2 regions of the Bradyrhizobium sp. 172 genome follow, and region 2 is predicted to be linked to the other one. Evidence: riboswitches for the same ligand, from Rfam matches in the RefSeq annotation. Region 2 holds a riboswitch; the other holds the start of a gene.
What was found. Region 2 has a riboswitch for S-adenosylmethionine ahead of IVB07_RS04180 (homoserine O-acetyltransferase). Riboswitches for the same ligand answer to the same signal wherever they lie in the genome.

Region 1: it holds a riboswitch for S-adenosylmethionine, as region 2 does, so the genes downstream of both, IVB07_RS36325 (O-succinylhomoserine sulfhydrylase) here and IVB07_RS04180 (homoserine O-acetyltransferase) in region 2, are expected to answer to the same signal.

The regions. Positions count from the first base shown of each region.
Region 1 is NZ_CP064701.1:7,657,962-7,667,489, reverse strand. Features, by position in the region: gene IVB07_RS36350 (Hsp33 family molecular chaperone) at 30-1,049, shown strand; gene apaG (Co2+/Mg2+ efflux protein ApaG) at 1,111-1,503, opposite strand; gene IVB07_RS36340 (OpgC domain-containing protein) at 1,708-2,973, shown strand; gene IVB07_RS36335 (SGNH/GDSL hydrolase family protein) at 2,973-3,752, shown strand; gene IVB07_RS36330 (SGNH/GDSL hydrolase family protein) at 3,765-4,757, shown strand; gene IVB07_RS36325 (O-succinylhomoserine sulfhydrylase) at 4,812-6,008, opposite strand; SAM riboswitch at 6,079-6,158, opposite strand; gene IVB07_RS36320 (2'-deoxycytidine 5'-triphosphate deaminase) at 6,269-7,375, shown strand; gene IVB07_RS36315 (PAS domain S-box protein) at 7,553-7,981, shown strand; gene IVB07_RS36310 (hypothetical protein) at 8,086-9,135, shown strand; gene IVB07_RS36305 (MATE family efflux transporter) at 9,297-9,528, shown strand, end outside.
Region 2 is NZ_CP064701.1:882,317-891,844, reverse strand. Features, by position in the region: gene metW (methionine biosynthesis protein MetW) at 1-554, opposite strand, end outside; gene IVB07_RS04180 (homoserine O-acetyltransferase) at 567-1,769, opposite strand; SAM riboswitch at 1,860-1,939, opposite strand; gene IVB07_RS04175 (chorismate mutase) at 2,144-2,992, shown strand; gene IVB07_RS04170 (histidinol-phosphate transaminase) at 3,028-4,122, shown strand; gene IVB07_RS04165 (prephenate/arogenate dehydrogenase family protein) at 4,119-5,057, shown strand; gene IVB07_RS04160 (hypothetical protein) at 5,172-5,825, opposite strand; gene IVB07_RS04155 (hypothetical protein) at 5,831-6,526, opposite strand; gene IVB07_RS04150 (hypothetical protein) at 6,826-7,053, opposite strand; gene IVB07_RS04145 (GDSL-type esterase/lipase family protein) at 7,244-8,587, opposite strand; gene IVB07_RS04140 (DUF2125 domain-containing protein) at 8,830-9,528, opposite strand, start outside.

The DNA.
Region 1 (9,528 bases), 1.4 Mb from region 2:
TTCCGCCTTCCGACCCCAGATAAAGCGCCATGGTTTCCCAATCCCCTGATATGAAAACCGGGCCTGAAGGCCCGGTTCGCGCGCCATCCGCGGTTCCGATCGATGACGCCGTGCTGCCTTACGAGGTCGACGCGCTCGATGTGCGCGGTCGGCTGGTGCGGCTTGGTCCGGCGCTCGACGAAATCCTGACCAAGCACGATTATCCCGCGCCGGTCGGCAAGCTGCTCGGCGAGGCCATCGTGCTGACCACGCTGCTTGGCTCCTCGCTGAAGTTCGAGGGCCGCTTCATTCTCCAGGCCCAGACCGACGGTCCGGTGTCGTTCCTGGTCGTGGACTATCAGGCGCCGGATCGCCTGCGCGCCTATGCGCGCTACGACGCCGCGCGACTCGGCGAGGCCAAAGATACTGGCACGCATTCCGGCGCGCTGCTGGGCCACGGCCATCTCGCCATGACCATCGACCAAGGCCCCGACATGAGCCGCTACCAGGGCCTGGTCGCGCTCGACGGCGGCAGCCTCGAAGACGCCGCTCACGAATATTTCCTGCGCTCCGAGCAGATCCCGACACGCGTGCGTCTCGCTGTCGGCGAGGAATGGCGTTCGAACGACGGCGGCAAGCATCGCTGGCGTGCTGGCGGCATGCTGATGCAGTTCCTGCCGAAGGCGCCCGAGCGTGCGCGGCAGGCCGATCTGCATCCCGGCGATGCGCCCGAAGGCGTCGAAGTGCACGCCGTCGCTGAAGACGATGCCTGGGTCGAGGCACGCTCGCTGATCGAGACCGTCGAAGACGTTGAGCTGATCGATCCGGAGCTGTCCGGGGAGCGGCTGCTCTACCGCCTGTTCCACGAGCGCGGCGTGCGCGTGTTCAATCCGCTGCCCTTGAAGGCGCAATGCTCCTGCTCGCGCGATGCGGTGGCATCGATGCTAAAGAGCTTTTCGTCTGACGACCGTGCCGCGATGGTCAAGGACGACAAGGTCGTCGTGACCTGCGAGTTCTGCAGCTCGGTGTACGAGTTCACGCCGGATGAAGCAGGCGTGGAAGACGCGTAAGGCGTTAGCCTGCAGGTGCGATAGGGTCGGCCAAAGCGGAGCGCGCCCACCATCTCCTGCCCTAGTTCAACACCCGCTTGTTGTCCGGGCTGTCCAGCGAGAACGTCGGCACGTCAATTTCGAAGCGCTCGCCAGTCGCGCTGACCATCTGGTAGCGGCCGGTCATGAAGCCCGAGGCGGTCGTGAGCGGGACGCCGGAGGTGTATTCGAAGCGTTCGCCGGGCGCGAGCGTCGGCTGCTCGCCGACGACGCCCTCGCCCTTCACCTCCTGCTGCCGGCCCGTGGCGTCGGTGATGATCCAGTGCCGCGTCTTGAGCTGCACGGTCTCGTCGCCGGAATTGGTGATGACGACGGTATAGGCCCAGAAATAACGGGAGCGGTCAGCCGACGACTGCTCCGGAACAAAGTTCGGCTCGACGGTCACTTCGATCTGGCGGGTCACGGCGCGGTACATGATTGCCATCATACCGAAAACCGCCCGGGAACCAAACGCCGGAGACGCCTTGGCGACATCGTCCCGCCAGAATTCGCAGGGAAGTACACGTCCAAATGGGCTTGCAAATGTACTTGCTTGTGATCCGGTCGCTTTGCGAGATGACGGCCGGACCGGTACACTCCTTGCCACGTCGCGATTTGCGGAAGGGTTTTTAGGCCCCCGATGACCATTGCCGACCAAGTGACGGGATCGACGATCGCGGGAACCGCTAAACCTGTGGAGGTCAAGTCCGCGGGAGCGAAGCGGCGCGCGGCCGCGCCGGCCATTTCGCTGCCAGCCATCGGCGAGCGCGAGCTCCGGCTGGACCTATTCCGCGGCCTTGCGCTGTGGCTGATCTTCATCGACCATTTGCCGCCGAGCCTTCTGACCTGGTTCACGATCCGCAATTACGGCTTCAGCGACGCCACCGAGATCTTCATCTTCATCTCCGGCTATACCGCCGCCTTCGTCTACGGTCGGGCGATGCTGGAGTCCGGCATCGTCGTCGCCACCGCGCGCATCCTGCGGCGCGTCTGGCAGATCTATGTCGCCCACGTCTTCCTGTTCACGATCTTCCTTGCCGAAATCTCCTACGTCGCGACCAGGTTCGAGAACCCGCTCTACACCGAAGAGATGGGCATCATGGATTTCCTCAAGCAGCCCGACGTCACGATCGTGCAGGCGCTGCTGCTGCGCTTCCGTCCGGTCAACATGGACGTGCTGCCGCTCTACATCGTGCTGATGCTGGCGCTGCCCTTGATCCTGTGGCTGATGAAGTGGCGCCCCGACGTGACGCTCGGCCTCTCGGTCGCGCTCTACGCGGTGACCTGGGAATACGACCTCTATCTGTCGGCCTATCCGAACGGCTTCTGGGCCTTCAATCCCTTCGCCTGGCAATTGCTGTTCGTGTTCGGGGCATGGTGCGCGCTCGGGGGTGCGCGACGCATGTCGCACATTCTGGCTTCGCGGGTGACGATGTGGATCGCGATCGCCTATCTGGTTGCGGCATTCTACGTGACGCTGACCTGGTATGTGCCGCAGCTCTCCCACTTCATGCCGAAGCGGCTCGAGCAGTGGATGTATCCGATCGACAAGGCCGACCTTGACGTGCTGCGCTTCACGCATTTCCTGGCGCTGGCCGCGCTCACCGTGCGCGTCCTGCCCCGGGACTGGCCGGGCCTGAAATCGCCCTGGCTGCGGCCGCTGATCCTGTGCGGCTCGCATTCCCTGGAGATATTCTGTCTCGGCGTCTTCCTCGCCTTTGCCGGCCATTTCATCCTGGCCGAAGTCTCGGGCGGCCCGGTCATGCATGCGCTAATAAGTCTCTCCGGAATCCTGATCATGTGGGCCATGGCCTGGCTGATTTCGTGGTACAAGCGGGTGGCTGACAAGAGCGGTTCGAAAACCAAAAGCGCCGTCGGCAGCGCCGATATGGCGGGAGGGGGCTGATGAAGGCGAAGGTTTTCCTGAGCCTGATCCTGCTGTGCGGTGGTCTCGCCGCGCCTCCGGCGCGCGCGGACGATGCTGCGCCGGCTGCTTCAGCCGCGCCCGCAGCCTGTGAAGTGCCGTCCTATCTGCTCACCAGCGAAAGCCAGCTTCCCAAGGTCGCCGATGCCGTGAAGGCCGGCAAGCCGCTCGAAATCCTGGTCATCGGCAGTCGCTCGACCACGATTCCGGCTTCCGAGGACGCCTCTTATCCGGCGCGGATGCAGGCCATCCTGAAGGACAAGCTGCCGCCGTCCGAGACTGTGCACGTCTCCGTAGAAATACAGAGCAAGAAAACGGCCGAGGAGGCGGCTGCCAGCTTCGTTAAGCTGATGGAAGCAAGAACGCCTACTTTGGTCATCTGGCAGACCGGGACTGTCGATGCTATCCGAGCCATCGATCCCGATGATTTTCGTGGCGCGGTGACCGAAGGGGTTGTTGCGTTGCAAAAGGCAGGGGCTGACGTCGTCTTGATGAATTTGCAGTACAGTCCGCGTACCGAAACCATGATCTCGGTGCCGCCATACCTCGACAATATGCGGGTGGTGGCGCAGGAGCACGATATTCCGCTGTTCGATCGGTTCGCGATCATGCGGCAGTGGAATGATCAGGGCCAGTTCGACCTATTCAGCCCGTCGCGCGGGCCCGAGTTGGCGAAGCAGGTCCATGATTGCCTTGGCCGGGCGTTGGCACAGTTCCTGATCGACGCTGCCCATCTGGAGCCGGCCCAGCAGCAAAATTGAGGTCTAGCGTTAATGAGTTCTCTCCGCCCTTTTTGCCTGACGGCATGGCTGGCTGTGCCCGCAGCAGCGGTGCTGCTGTTGCTGAGTCCGGCCTCGCAGTCCCACGCGCAGACGCAGGCCGCGCAGGCAACACCGGCCCCGCAGCAGTCGGCTGATCCGGCTCCCGCTTCACCGTCCCAGACCACCGTCGCAGCGACGTCCCCCGACCAGCGCGGCATCACGGCGCGCGCCATCGACAAGGTGAAGCAGGTCGCGAAATCCGCCGGCGACATCTTTAGCCGCGTGCCCTGCCTGTCGCCGAAGGGCGGCTCGAAGGCGATGGGCTCGCTGCCGCATGTCGCGGGCAAGCTCGTCGCCGGCCAGCCCGTCGTCATCGTCGCGTTCGGCTCGTCGTCGACCGCGGGATTCGGCGCGAGCTCGCCGGAGTTCAACTATCCCAATCGCCTTGCCGCGCAGCTGCACCGGCACTATCCGACCGCCGACATCACCGTCGTCAATGCCGGCGTCGGCGGCGAGGATGCGCCCGAGATGATGAAGCGTCTCCAGAAAGAGGTGATCGACGTGCATCCGGATCTGGTGATCTGGCAGGTCGGCACCAATGCCGTGCTGCGCAATCTCGATCCTGGCGAGACCGCCAAACTGGTCGAGGACGGCATCGCTCGCATCCAGGCCACCGGCGGCACCGACATCGTGCTGGTCGATCCGCAATATTCGCCCGCCGTCAACCAGCGCGCCGAGAGCGCCGGCAAGATGGTGAAGCTGCTCGGCAAGGTCGCCGAGCTCCGTCACGTCGGCATCTTCCCGCGCTTCGAGGTGATGCGCGACTGGCACGAGAAGCAATCGCTTCCGGTCGAGAGTTTCGTGATCGCCGACGGACTGCACATGAACGATTGGGGCTATGCCTGCTTCGCCCAGCTCCTCGGCGACGACATCATTCGCTCCGTCGGCCAGATCAAGCTCGGCGTGAACGTGCCCGCGGACGTGCGGACGTACCGGCCAATGTGACTTGTCGTCCCGGCCCCCATGCGCAATTGCGCACTAGGCCGGGACGACAATAACTCACGCCTTCTCCAGCGCCGCGGTCAGATCCTCGATCAGATCGTCCGCGTGCTCGAGGCCTGCCGAGAAGCGGATGAATCCTTCGCTGATGCCGAGCGCGGCGCGGTCCTCCGGCTTCAAACGCTGATGCGTCGTGGTCGCGGGATGGGTGACGAGGCTCTTGGCGTCGCCGAGATTGTTCGAGATCTTGGCGAGCTTGAGCTCGTTGAGCACGCGGAACGCCGCCTGCTTGCCGCCCTTGACCTCGAGGCCGACCAGCGTCGAGCCGCCGCGCATCTGCTTCTTCACCAATGCAGCCTGCGGATGATCGGCGCGGCCGGGAAACACCAGCCGCGAAATCTTCGGATGGCTCGCCAGCACGTCCGCGATGCGCGCCGCCGTCTCGGTCTGCGCGCGCACGCGCACGGCGAGCGTCTCCAGCCCCTTGAGCAGGACCCAGGCGTTGAACGGCGAGATCGACGGGCCGGTCTGGCGCATGAAATTGTGGATGTGCTCGGCGATGAACGCTTCCGAGGACAGGATGATGCCGCCGAGACAGCGGCCCTGGCCGTCGATGTGCTTGGTCGCGGAATAGACCACGACGTCGGCGCCGAGCGCGAGCGGGCTCTGCCAGATCGGGGTGGCGAACACGTTGTCGACGACGAGCCGCGCGCCGCCACTATGCGCGATCTCGGCAATGCCGGGAATGTCGAGCACGTCGAGCGTCGGATTGGTCGGGCTCTCCAGGAAGAACGTCTTGGTGTTCGGCTTCATGGCGCGCTGCCACTGGTCGAGATCGAGGCCGTCGACCAGCGTGGTCTCGATGCCGTAGCGCGGCAGTAAATCCTGCACGACGTAGAGACACGAGCCGAACAGCGCGCGCGAGGCCACGACGTGATCGCCGGCCTTGAGCGGCGCCAGGATCGCGGTCGTCACCGCGGCCATGCCGGTCGCGGCCGAACGTGCCGCTTCGGCGCCTTCGAGCTCGATCATGCGGCGCTCGAACATCGAGATGGTCGGATTGGAGTAGCGTGAATAGATGAAGCCGGGGTCCTCGCCCTTGAACCGCGCCTCGCACTCCTCAGCGCTGTTGTAGACGTAGCCCTGGGTCAGGAACAGCGACTCCGACGTCTCGCCATATTGCGAGCGTAAGGTGCCGGAATGAACCAGGCGAGTTTCGGGACGGTAGTGGGCGGTTGGCGCCGGGGACTTCGACATAGGACCTCCTGAAGTGACCATCGAGAATGGTCACAAAAAAACCGGCCTGGAATATCTCCACGGGCCGGGATCACAGAGGTCCCCGGCCTGTTTAGCGACTTATTTAACGTGGCTGCAAGCCGGCCGGCTCAAATCACCACGGGATAAGTCATGCTCATATTCCGCAATGCCCTTTCCGTCAAGACGTCCATCGGATAGCCGTAAAACGCTCATATTTCCCGCATGTCGGGATGTGTTTGATCCCTGATGAGGACCCCGGGTTGACGTTCACGGTCGCCGCCGACGCCAATGGTATCCTGCCCGACCGCATGATCGCGGCGATGGCGGAGGGCGGTCTCATCCTGCCCGCTTACGACTTCGTCGAAAGCCAGATCCAGCCGGCGAGCCTCGATTTGCGTCTTGGCGATATCGCCTATCGCGTTCGCGCCAGCTTCCTGCCCGGTCCCGGCGCCACGGTCGCCGAGCGCATCGACGAGTTGAAGCTGCACGAGTTCAGCCTCGCCGACGGCGCGGTGCTGGAGACCAACTGCGTCTACATCGTGCCGCTGCTTGAAAGCCTCGCGCTGCCGCCGGAAATCGTCGCGGCCGCCAACCCGAAGAGCTCGACCGGCCGGCTCGACGTCTTCACCCGCGTGATCGCCGACGGCACCCGCCGCTTCGACATGATCGGTGCCGGCTATCACGGCCCGCTCTATGCCGAGATCAGCCCGAAGACGTTTCCGGTGCTGGTCAGCGAGGGCTCGCGCCTGAGCCAGGTGCGCTTCCGCACCGGCGATGCCATCCTCAACATCGACGACCTCGAGGCGCTGCACGCGACCGAGCGTCTCGTCGATATCGACGATGCCGACCTCACCGGCGGCGTCGCCGTCTCTGTTGATCTCTCCGGCGAGAAGAGCGGCGGCTTCGTCGGCTACCGCGCCAAGCGCCACACCGGCGTCATCGACGTCGATCGCCGCGCCGGCTATTCCGTCGAGGACTTCTGGGAGCCGATCTCGGCCCGTCCCGACGGCAGCCTGATCCTCGATCCCGGCGAGTTCTATATCCTCGCGTCGAAAGAGGCGGTGCAGGTGCCGCCCGATTACGCCGCGGAGATGGTGCCGTTCGATCCGCTGGTCGGCGAGTTCCGCGTGCATTATGCCGGATTCTTCGATCCCGGCTTCGGCTATGCCGGCGCCGGCGGGCTAGGCTCGCGCGCCGTGCTCGAAGTGCGCTCGCGCGAGGTGCCGTTCATCCTCGAGCACGGCCAGATCGTCGGCCGCCTCGTCTACGAGAAGATGCTGGCCCGCCCCGACGCGATGTACGGCCAGCGCATCGGCTCGAACTACCAGGCGCAGGGCCTGAAGCTGAGCAAGCATTTCCGGGTGTAGGGATAGCCTCACCTTCCGCTGTCATGCCTCGGCTTGACCGGGGCATCCAGTACGCCGTAGCCTATTGGTTCGATCACATCCGCCTCTGGAATACTGGATCGCCCGATCAAGTCGGGCGATGACACCGAATCTGTGTCAAGATGGGAAGTGAATCCGGGCTACGTCCGAGGTGGCGAAATGACAGATCAATCCGAACTCGACGCAAGAATCCTCGACGACGTCGCCGACGCGCTGATCTATTCGGATCGCTCCGGCACGATCATGCGCTGGAACCGCGCATCGTCCGCACTGTTCGGCTTCTCGGCGGACGAAGCGCTGGGCCAGAATCTCGACCTGATCATTCCCGAACATCTGCGCGCCGCGCACTGGAAAGGTTTTGAGGCCGCGCTTGCCAGCGGCGCGATGAAGCTTGCGGGCAAGCCGACACTGACCCGCGCGCTGCACAAGGACGGACGCAAGCTCTACATCGAGATGACCTTTGCGCTGGTGCGGGACGCCGCTGGAGTGGTGCAGGGATCGGTGGCGATGGCACGCGACGTCACCGAGCGCGTCGAGCGCGAGCGTGCCGCCAAAGCCTCGCAAACTAAGCCTGCGCAAAATTCGTGATGCGGAATTGGCGCGCCGGCGTGCAGGGCTCCCTGCGTGCGGCTCAGCTTGTCCGTCACCGGATGCAGTGACACACTCGATCAGAACAACGATCGGGAGCGAACATGACCGCACCAGACCCCGCGCAGGAAGCTCAATGGAAACGCTGGCGCGCGGTTGCCGATCTCTATCACGCCTACTTCACCGGTCTGATCCTCACCGTGGTCACGCGTCGCGGCACGGCAGATGCTGCGGAGTTCGTCTTTCGCGTGTTCCGCCGCCAGCAGCAGGAGCGCTTCCTGCCGGGGCTGGAGAAGCTCGGGCTGAGCCATCTGCCGCCCGCCGTGGCAGCCGCGCAATATCACTATCTCTCGAACTGGATCGGCGGCGTGCACGTCGAATACATGTATGAGAGCGACCGCAAAGCCTGGATCCGCTATCCGCCGCCGCGCTGGATCTGGAAAGGCACTGCCATCTGCGGCGTGCCGGGCGAAGTCTCGCGCGCGATGCTGCGCGGCTGGCACGCCAACAACGGCGTGGCGCTCGGCGATACCAGATTGGGGTTCGTCTGCACCAAGCAGAGCGTCGACGGCCAGGACGGGCTCGAAGGCTACTATTATCAATATGACCAGCCCCTCGAGCTCGACCAGCGCCTCGTGTTCGCGCGGCACCTCGAAGCCCCGCTGTTCGATGCAGCCGCGGCTCCGGCGTTGCCGGTCGCAAGCTGGCCAAGGCCGAGACTGGAAAAAGCCTATCGCAACTATGCGATGGAATATGTGCGCACCGCCGCGCCCGTGATGGTGCAGCTGTTCGGTCCGGAGGATGCGGGCTATCTCCTGCACCTCACGGGCAAGCTGATCGGGATGCAATATTTCGATGAGGTCGCTGCGGCGCTGTCGATGGGCCGCGGCGGTGCGAGCGAATTCGCGACGTTCCTCAACGCGCTGTTTGTCGCGCAGGACGATGCGGCTGAGACGACGCAATCCGAGGGCACGTTCGAAATCCGTCAGCAGAGCTGGAGGTTGATGGAAGACGGCGCCGATAACCACTCCGCTTGCGCCAAGGTGCTGGCGGGGTTGTTCGAGGGGCTTGCGGCCGGGTGCGGCCGGCACATCGGCGTGCACCTGTCCCCGACACCGAGCGGTCGTCCGCCATTGCTCTGGACGATTGGGTAGACGACGGCGTCACCGCGCTGCCGCAGGGCACGCCTGCACCTAGCGCAGGAGGAATCGCTGCGCGTCGTGCTAACAAGCCTCTTGTTGCGCCCTGCGCGAACCAATTCATTGGCACACCCAAGCATTGCTGCGCCGGAAATGGCGCTTTGCCCGGAGAGGACATGTCAGACATCGCCGAAATCCCGGTCGATGAACAAGAGCGTCCGCTGCCGCCGCCTCCGCGCCCCGTGAGGAGCGCGCTGATGGACGGGCCGATCCTGCGCACGCTGCTCGGGCTGGCCTGGCCCAACGTGGTCGCGCTCTCAGCCGGCACCTGCACCGTGATTGCGGAGACCTCCTATATCGGACGGCTCGGCGTGGAAGCGCTGGCTGCGATGGCGCTGGTGTTTCCGA
Region 2 (9,528 bases):
TCGGCACGTTCCATCTTGACGTCGATCGCGTCGCAGAGCTCGACGAAATCCTTGATGGTGCAGAAATGGATGTTGGCGGTGTCATACCAGCTTGCCGGCAGGTTCTCCGTGCGCGGCATGTGGCCGCCGATCAGGAGCTGGAGCCGCATCTTCCAGAAGCCGAAATTCGGGAACGACACGATGGCGCGGCGGCCGATGCGCAGCAAATTCTCCAGCACCACTTTCGGCTGCCGCGTCGCCTGCAACGTCTGCGACAGGATCACGTAGTCGAAGGCGTCATCCGGATAATTCACGAGGTCGGTGTCGGCATCGCCCTGCACCACCGCAAGACCCTTGGCGACGCAGCGGTTGACGCCCTCGCGCGACAGCTCGATGCCGCGGCCGTCGACGCCGCGGGTTTCCAGCAGTTGGAGCAGGTCGCCCTCGCCGCAGCCGACGTCGAGCACCTTCGAGCCCGGCTTGACCATGTTGGCCACCAGCACATGGTCCGCGCGAAAATCACCGGGCTGCCCGGTCGCAAGGCCGCCCAGCGGCAACGCTTCCTGTACAGACATGACTAGCCGTCCTTAAGCATTATTGGCGGTGAGCCCGCGCGCCTTGCCTGCCGATTGCAGGAAGGCGCGGGAGATATCAAGGAATTCGGGCACGTCGAGCAGGAAGGCGTCGTGACCGCGATCGGTCTCGATTTCGGCGAACGACACCCGCGCGCTCGACGCATTCAGCGCGTGCACCAGCGCGCGCGATTCCGAGGTCGGGAACAGCCAGTCGCTGGTGAAGGAGACCACGCAGAAGCGGGTCTGGATTCCCGCGAACGCCTTCGCCAGCACACCGCCGTGGTCGGCGGCGATGTCGAAATAGTCCATCGCGCGGGTCAGATAGAGATAGGAGTTGGCGTCGAAGCGCTCGACGAAGGACGAGCCCTGGTAGCGCAGATAGGACTCAACCTGGAAGTCGGCGTCGAAAGAGAAAGTCGGCAGCTCGCGGTCCTGCATGCGCCGCCCGAATTTTCGATGCAGCGCGGCGTCGGAGAGATAGGTGATGTGCGCCGCCATCCGGGCGACAGCGAGGCCACGATGCGGATGGATACCTCGATCGGCATAGCCGCCATGGTGCCAGTCGGGGTCGGCCATCACCGCCTGACGGCCAAGCTCGTGGAACGCGATGTTCTGCGCCGAGTGTCGTGTCGAGCAGGCAATCGCCAGCGCGGAGAACACGCGACTCGGATACGCCGCAGTCCATTGTAGCACTTGCATGCCGCCCATCGAGCCGCCGACGACCGCGAACAGCGTGTCGATGCCGAGCCGGTCGATCAGCATCGCCTGCGCGCGCACCATGTCGGGGATGGTGATGACGGGGAAATCGAGCCCCCAAACCTTGCCGGTCGCGGGATTGATCGAGGCCGGGCCGGTCGAGCCCATGCAGCCGCCGATCACGTTGGAGCAGATGATAAAATATTCGTTGGGATCGAGCGGCCGGCCGGGGCCGACCAAGGTCTCCCACCAGCCGGGCTTGCCGGTGACAGGGTGCACGTTGGCGACGTGCTGGTCGCCGGTCAGCGCATGGCAGATCAGGATCGCGTTGGAGCGATCGGCATTCAGCTCGCCGTAGGTCTGGTAGGCGATCTGGAACGGGCTGAGATCGACCCCGCAGTCGAGCCGCAGCGGCTGCTCCGAGCCGAACTGCGCGACGTGCGAACTCGGATGATCCACCTCGTGCGACCGCTCGTCGGCGGTGATCGCGGGACTCGGAATGGACTGGACGCCAACCATCTGACCATCGACCTCGTTTGCGATCGTAGAAGTGACCGCATTGACATCAGGCCATGAAAAACCCGGCCTGAACGATAGGTTCGGCCGGGATCGAAAGCGTCCCCGGCCTGTTTAGCGAGTTTTTTAACGTGGCTGCAAGCCGGCCGGCTCAAATGACCACGGAACGGGTAAAAACTACCGTCTTGGACGGTTTTCGTCAAGTCACGGCCCGGATCAGCCAAATTCGCCTGTCGCGCCACGGGCGGAAAGGGCCCGATTTCTCTTTGCATTTCTCTTTGCTTTCGCAGCCCCGACTGCCTAATCAGGATATCCATCACAGCGGTGACGGCTCGACTGATCCGCATTGGAAAGCCTCTCAGCAGCACCTGTCAGACATGTCCCAACGTCCGCCCGCGCCACCATCACTCCAGGAATTGCGTAAGGAGATCGACGCGATCGACGAAGGCATGCATCGCCTGCTGATGCAACGCGGCGACATCATCGACCGCCTGATCCAGGTGAAGCAGACCCAGGAGGTCGGCTCGGCGTTCCGCCCGGCACGCGAGGCCTCCATGATGCGCGACCTCGTGCAGCGTCATCGCGGCATCCTGCCGCTCGACACGGTCGAGAGCATCTGGCGCGTCATCATCGCGACCTTCACCTATGTCCAGGCCCCGTTCTCGGTCCACGCCGACATCTCGGCGAGCGAGCCGGCCATGCGCGATTCCGCGCGATTCCATTTCGGCTTCACCGTGCCTTACGTCGCGCATTTCAGCGCGCAGGCGGCGGTCGAGGCCGTCGCGAAGTCCAAGGGCGATCTGGCGCTGGTCTCGGCGACCTCGAGCCGCACGCCGTGGTGGCTGTCGCTGGAAGAAGCTGGCGCGCCAAAGATCATCGCGCGGCTGCCCTTCGTCGAGCGCGCCGACCATCCGGCGGCGTTGCCCGTGTTCGCGGTCTCGCGCGTCGCCGACAGCGCGCTGGTGACGGAGGTCGAGACCTTCAGCGTACGCGTCTCTGGGTGGAATGCGGAGGTCGCGCGCGCCCTGTCGCCGCTCGCCGAGATCGTGGCGGTGCCCGACACCGCCTTCGACGGCGCCGCGCTGCTGGTCTCGGTCACCGCGACAAGCAGCATCGACAAGATCAAGGCTGCCCTGATCGAAGCGGGGGCCTCGGTGCGCTCCACGGCCCTCGTCGGCAGCCACGCAACGCGCTATACGGTGCCCCCGACCGGGTCGAAATCGTAAGTCGCGAACCGCTTAAGCCCACTCCGGAGTTGAAGATGTCCCGCCCCGTGCCGAATCCCGGCATTCTCGATATTGCGCCCTACACGCCCGGCAAGACCCCGGTGGCAGAGCCTGGCCGCAAGGTGTTCAAGCTCTCGGCCAACGAGACGCCGTTCGGGCCCTCGCCGAAGGCGATCGAGGCGTTCAAGCAGGTGGCGGATCATCTGGAAGACTATCCGGAAGGAACCTCGCGCGTGCTGCGCGAAGCAATCGGGCGCACCTTCGGGCTCGATCCCAACCGCGTCATCTGCGGCGCCGGCTCGGACGAGATCCTCAACCTGCTCGCCCACACCTATCTCAGCCACGGTGACGAGGCGATCTCGACCACGCACGGCTTTCTGGTCTATCCGATCGCGACCATGGCGGTCGGCGCGAAGAATGTCATCGCGGCCGAGAAGAACCTCACCTGCGATGTCGACGCCATCCTCAAGGCGGTGACGCCGAAGACAAAGCTGGTCTGGCTCGCCAACCCCAACAATCCGACCGGCACCTATGTGCCGTTCGACGAGGTCAAGCGCCTGCGCGCCGGCCTGCCCTCGCACGTGCTGCTGGTGCTGGACGCAGCCTATTGCGACTACGTCTCGCGCAACGATTACGAGATGGGGATCGAGCTGGTCGCGACCACCGAAAACACGGTGGTGACCCACACCTTCTCCAAGATCCATGGTCTTGCGGCGCTGCGCATCGGCTGGATGTTCGGCCCCGAGCACATCATCGACGCGGTCAACCGCATCCGGGGTCCCTTCAACGTGTCGACGCCGGCCATGTACGCCGCCGTTGCCGCGATCGAGGACACAGCGCACCAGGCCATGTCGAAGCATTTCACCGAGACCTGGCGCAACTGGCTCGCCGAGGAGATCGGCAAGCTCGGGCTGAAGGTGACGCCGAGCGTCGCCAATTTCGTGCTGATCCACTTCCCGACCGAGGGCAAGACCTCGGACGCAGCCGACGCCTTCCTCACCAAGCGCGGGCTGGTGCTGCGCGGCTTGAAGAACTACGGCCTGCCGCATTCGCTGCGCATGACCATCGGCACCGAGGAGGCCAACCGCCTCGTCGTCGAGGGCCTGCGCGACTTCATGGCCGGACGATGAGCGCGACCCCGCACTTCCAGCGCGTCGCGCTGATCGGCTTCGGCCTGATCGGGGGCTCGATCGCACGCGCCGCGAAGCTCCAGGGTCTGGCTTCCGAGATCGTCACCACCGCGCGCTCGGAGAAGACGCGCGCACGCGTGATGGAGCTCGGCATCGTCGATCAGGTCGTCGCGACCAATGCGGAAGCCGTGAAGGACGCCGATCTCGTCATCCTCTGCATTCCCGTCGGCGCCTGCGGCCCGGTGGCGCAGGAGATCTCCGCGCATCTCAAACCCGGCGCGATCATCTCCGACGTCGGCTCGGTCAAGGGCGCCATCGTCAGGGATATGGCGCCGCACCTGCCGGAAGGCGTCCATTTCGTGCCGGCGCATCCCGTCGCAGGCACCGAGCATTCGGGTCCCGATTCCGGCTTCGCCGAGCTCTTCATCAACCGCTGGTGCATCCTCACCCCGCCGGAGGGCGTTGATGCGGCTGCCACCGATCGCCTGCGCGCGTTCTGGGCGGCGATGGGTGCCAAGGTCGAGATCATGACGCCGGATCATCATGATCTCGTGCTCGCGATCACCAGCCATCTGCCGCATCTGATCGCCTACACCATCGTCGGCACCGCCGACGAGCTGGCGCAGGTGACGGAGTCAGAGGTCATCAAGTTCTCCGCCGGCGGCTTTCGCGACTTCACGCGCATCGCCGCCTCCGATCCGACGATGTGGCGCGACGTCTTCCTCGCCAACAAGGAAGCCGTGCTGGAGATGCTCGGCACCTTCACTGAGGATCTGGCAAAGCTCACCCGCGCAATCCGCCGCGGCGATGGCGAGGCGCTGTTCGACCACTTCACCCGCACCCGCGCCATCCGCCGCGGCATTGTCGAAATCGGCCAGGATTCGGCCGCGCCCGATTTCGGCCGGCCGCATGCGCAGCTCGGCAACAAGCCGTAGCACCGAAGTGGCCCGGATGGAGCGCAGGCGTAATCCGGGACTTCCGTCGCTTGAGGCAGGATTCCCGGATCGCGCTTCTCTCCATCCGGGCTACGAGCCTGCGTGGCTCCGTGACTAGAATGGGTAGTACCGGATCTGCGTCATGACGACGTTGTCGTCGGTCTTCGGCGCGCCGCCGACGCCGGCGAACGCGAACCGTTGCGTGTAGGAATATTGCAGGCCGGCTTTGAGCGTGCCGAAATTGCCTTGGTAGATGGTGTCGTAGATCCCGGCCGTGATCTGCCGAACCTCCCTGGTGTTGCCGTTGCAGGTCGCGCCCGCCGAGTTTTCGGTGAAGCAGCCGGTGTTGTTGTAGAGCGGATTGCCGTAGCCGAACGGCACCGTTCCAACATTGGCGAAATTCGCCTTGGCCTTTTCGAGGCCTGCATAGGAGTAGACATCGAGGCTGGGCGTCGCGTGCCAGATCAGGCCGACGGCGGCCGCCGTGATCGTCAGCGGGAGGAGGGTGCCGTCCTGCGCCACCGCCGCGTCGGCGAACGGTGTTGCCGTGAAGCGGCCCAGCACGCCGTGCGAGCCATAGAGCTGAAGATCGAGGGTTTTCGGAATCAGCTCGACGAAGATGTGTCCGCCGAAGCTTCCGGTGTCGTAGGGGTGGTTGGCGTTGTTGAAACGGTCGAACAGCTGGCGGTAGAGCGCCCACCCCTCGACATGCAACTTATAGGGCCCGAGCCTTGGGTCCCAGGCGGCCTTGACCGTGACGTCGGGCACCTGATTCAGGCAAGAAATCCCGGAACGGATTCGAAGTCGATCACGCCGGGCGCATCGACGCCACGAGGATCGATGCCGGACTTGGTCGGCGCGTTCAGCGACCAGGATTGCCCGGCGAGGAAGTGAAGACCGAGATCGCTGCGGTCCAGTTCCAGGCTGAGCTGCCGCATGCGCGGATTGAACGAGTTGGTCGCAACCGAGCTCGCCGTCTGAGCCGCACCTTCGAAATCGATCTCGCCATAACCCGCGAGGTGCGTGTCGGCATCGGCATTGCCCTCGGCCAGCACCGAGAACCTGCTCTGGCGTGCCGAGAAGCGCGTTTCCGGGATGTTGAAGTTGCGGCTCTGCTGATAGGGGATGAAGTTGTAGACCGAGCCGGTATCGGAAGCGAGATTCCGCGAGCGGTAGACGCCGGTGAGATCGACCCAGCCACCGAAGGTCAACGTCACGCCCTTGTAGCAGACCTTGCCGGCCGCACATGGATCGGCGGCGAGCGCCTTGTAACTTGCTGGTAACTGAACGGCCTTCGCCTGCGCTTCACCCTGTCGCGTCTTGCGCGCCTCGGAGTCCACGCGCTGCTGGAGCTCCTTCAGCTTCGCCTTCAGCGAGTGGATTTCGGTTGTGACATTGTCGTCGGCATGCGCCTGCCCTGAACAGGCAGCGAGAATACCCAGCATCAGTCCGCAATTGATGATCCGCATTTGAAGCTTCCTCCATTTGGGAAGCGGATTGGATTCCGCGCGCCATCTCCGGCGCATGCATGCTTCCCTGGTGTGGAGTGATTTGAATGCGGCTGCGGTTATTCGCGGCGCCGTGCATCTTGTGCATCACGTTTTCCTGACGATCCTGTTCGGAATATTTTCGTTGGCTGTCGATCCGCACGCGCGACTGTCGCGATTGTCCAAGGCAACTTTTCGAGGCCTCGTTCAAGGCAACGCGCATTGGGCCCGGCCGGGACATGACCGGGCCCAGTTCGCGACGGGCAAGTGGTGGATGGCGGCTATTTGCCCTTGGTCGCGCGCATCACCATTGGGCGCGGTGATTTCGGCGAGGGGACGAAGGCCATCGTCTCCCGCGTCGTCGGATTCGAGACGTTGCGATCACCGTTCGGATACATCGAGGCGTATGCTGCCGGCTCCTGCAACTGCCATTGCCACTGCGCAAACGCGGGCGTCGCGAGCGTGGTCGAGATGGCGATACCGGCAATGAACAGCCTGGACTTGGTCATGATATCTCTCCTGCCTGGGCGACCGCATCATCGTGCGGCCGACATGGAGAGAGAGCGGAGTTTGCGGCTCGGCATTCCCGGCCGGTCATCACGATCCGGCGAAGCGGCCGTGAGTTCAGCTCGTAACCCGCATGGAGGGAGTTACGACAGCTGAGGGCGATGAATGGAGAGAGGAGACTCTGAATCCATCCTACTGCTTCGCGCTACGGCTAATCTTTCCCGGCTTGAACAGCTCGAGGTCGATGGCCTGTCCCATCGCCAGATATCCGGTGCGGTTGGGATGAAGCTTGTCGCCGGCGCCACCAGTCGTGCTTTCGGGAACGAACTCCGGCTTGAGGCCACCCGAGGCCGGATCGAGCGTCGCCCGATCAAAATCGATTACACCGTCGAATGTCCCCGAGCTACGGATGAATGCGTTGAGCGCCTTGCGCTTGTCATCCTGCTCGGGAAAACCATGTGCCGCGCTGGTGCTACCCAATGCCGAAACGACGGTGGCGCCGATGATCCGGGCTTGCGGCCATTTCGCACGTAGCCTCGCGACACGATCCTTCATCGCGGCGATGACTTGGTCGGCGGTAAAATTGCCGTTCTTGCTGAAATCGTTGATACCTTCCAGCCAGATCAGGCTCGATATGCCGGACAGCGACAGCACGTCACGCTCGAGCCGCTGGCCCGAAGCGGGGCCGCCCGCGTACGGTTTGTCGGGACCATATTCGGCCGGGCCTGCGATTTGGTTGCCACCGATGCCGCCATTCACTACGGCAACCTTGTTGCCGTAGACTGCCTTCAGGCGACGCGACAGCACGTTGGGCCAGCGATCGTCGCCATTCATGGTTGAGGCGGTCCCGTCGGTAATCGAATCCCCAAACGCCATGATGGCGAAGGCATCGGCAGGCGCAGTCATCTCGATCGCATCGAGGAAGAACCATGACGCAGTCGCATAGGGGAAGGAAGCCTCGTCTTCCAGGGCGCCCTTCGCGCCGGCGCCGGGCGCACTGACATAGGAGGTGGTCAGCGCTTTGGCGTGCCAGGTCATCGGGCCGCTCTGGCCGGCGACATGAAAACTGACCGCAAGCCGGCGGCCGGCGAGGTCATCGGGCCGCTTTGCAAACGGCAGCGCGATCGCATCGCTCCAGACCGAATTCCCCGGCGACACCGTAACGGAAGCCGTGCCGGCGAACGTAACCGGAATGTTGGAGCCGCGGATCAACGCGGCACTGCCCGACTGCAGGCCGACGTAAACGCCGTCAAACGTGACGGGTTTGGTGCCGAAGGCGTTGCTGAGCCGGATGCGGGCCTGACGGCCCCAGATATCCGGCCGCACGATCAGGCGAAAGGTCTGGTCCCGCGCACCGGCCGCAGGCTCGGGAAACGCGAATTTCTGTTCGGGCTGGGCTGACGGATTGCCGACGGGGTATGGGCCCTGAACCGCGCCCGTCCAGGACACCACCCAATGTTCGCTATCCTTTGCGGTTGCGGTCTGAAGCGAGGCAACGAGCAGCGATGCTGCCACGAGACAATTCAACGCGCGCATTGTTTCCCCCGAACCCCAGATAATTTGGGCGCGGCCTTAGAGCCGTCAGTTGGTCTTCAATAGGGCGGCAGAACGCTACCTGTCCAGACGCACTGTCGCACTCCTCGCCCGACGCAGGAGAGGACCTCGCAGGTTGCGTCACCGGCGCCGACAAGAAGCTCTTCGCAGAAACGATCTGTTCACAGTTTCGAACGCATCAGACGGACCGAGCTGTCCGCCCGGCAGGTTTATGAATTCACGACCTAATACAGCGGCGGGATCTGGCCGACCTTGACCGGGCCGAGCAGCACGGCGCCGTCGACGAACTTCAGCGGGAAGCTGCGAGCCTTCTTGCCTTCCAGCGTGCTCTCGGTGCCGATCGAATTGATGCCGGCGGCAACGCCTGCATTGGCGTTCTGCTTGATGACCTTGCCGAGGCCGGGAACGGCACGGTCGAGCGCACCGAACAGATTGTTGAGGTCCTGCGACTTCACGCCGGGCGCGACGCGATCGAGGGTCGCCTGCGGCACCCCCTCCTGCAGCATCTTCTCGATGCCGAGCGCGGGGATCACGCGCTCCAGGCCCGTCACGGTCATCTGCAATTCGCCATCGAGGCGGCCGTTTGCCGAGAGCCCGAGCGTGCCGGCCGCAACCGCGATCATCTCGCCCTGCTGGATGCGGGACTGCACGATCTCGATATGGCCGCCGGCGGCCTGGATCTCGCGGAAGCGCTGCGGCCACGGCTTTGGCGTGAGATCGGACAGTCCGGTGATCTTCGCCCGCGTGTCGGCCTCGAACGGCTCGGCGAGCAGCGGATGAACGCCCTGGACGCTGCCCTGCGCGATCTGGAGCACGGTCTCGATCACGGGATGATCGGACGGAGATCCATCCGCAAGGCGTCCATGCAGCTCGACCTGTTTTGCGCGCGCGAGCGGCACCTGCATGCTGCCGTCGACACGATT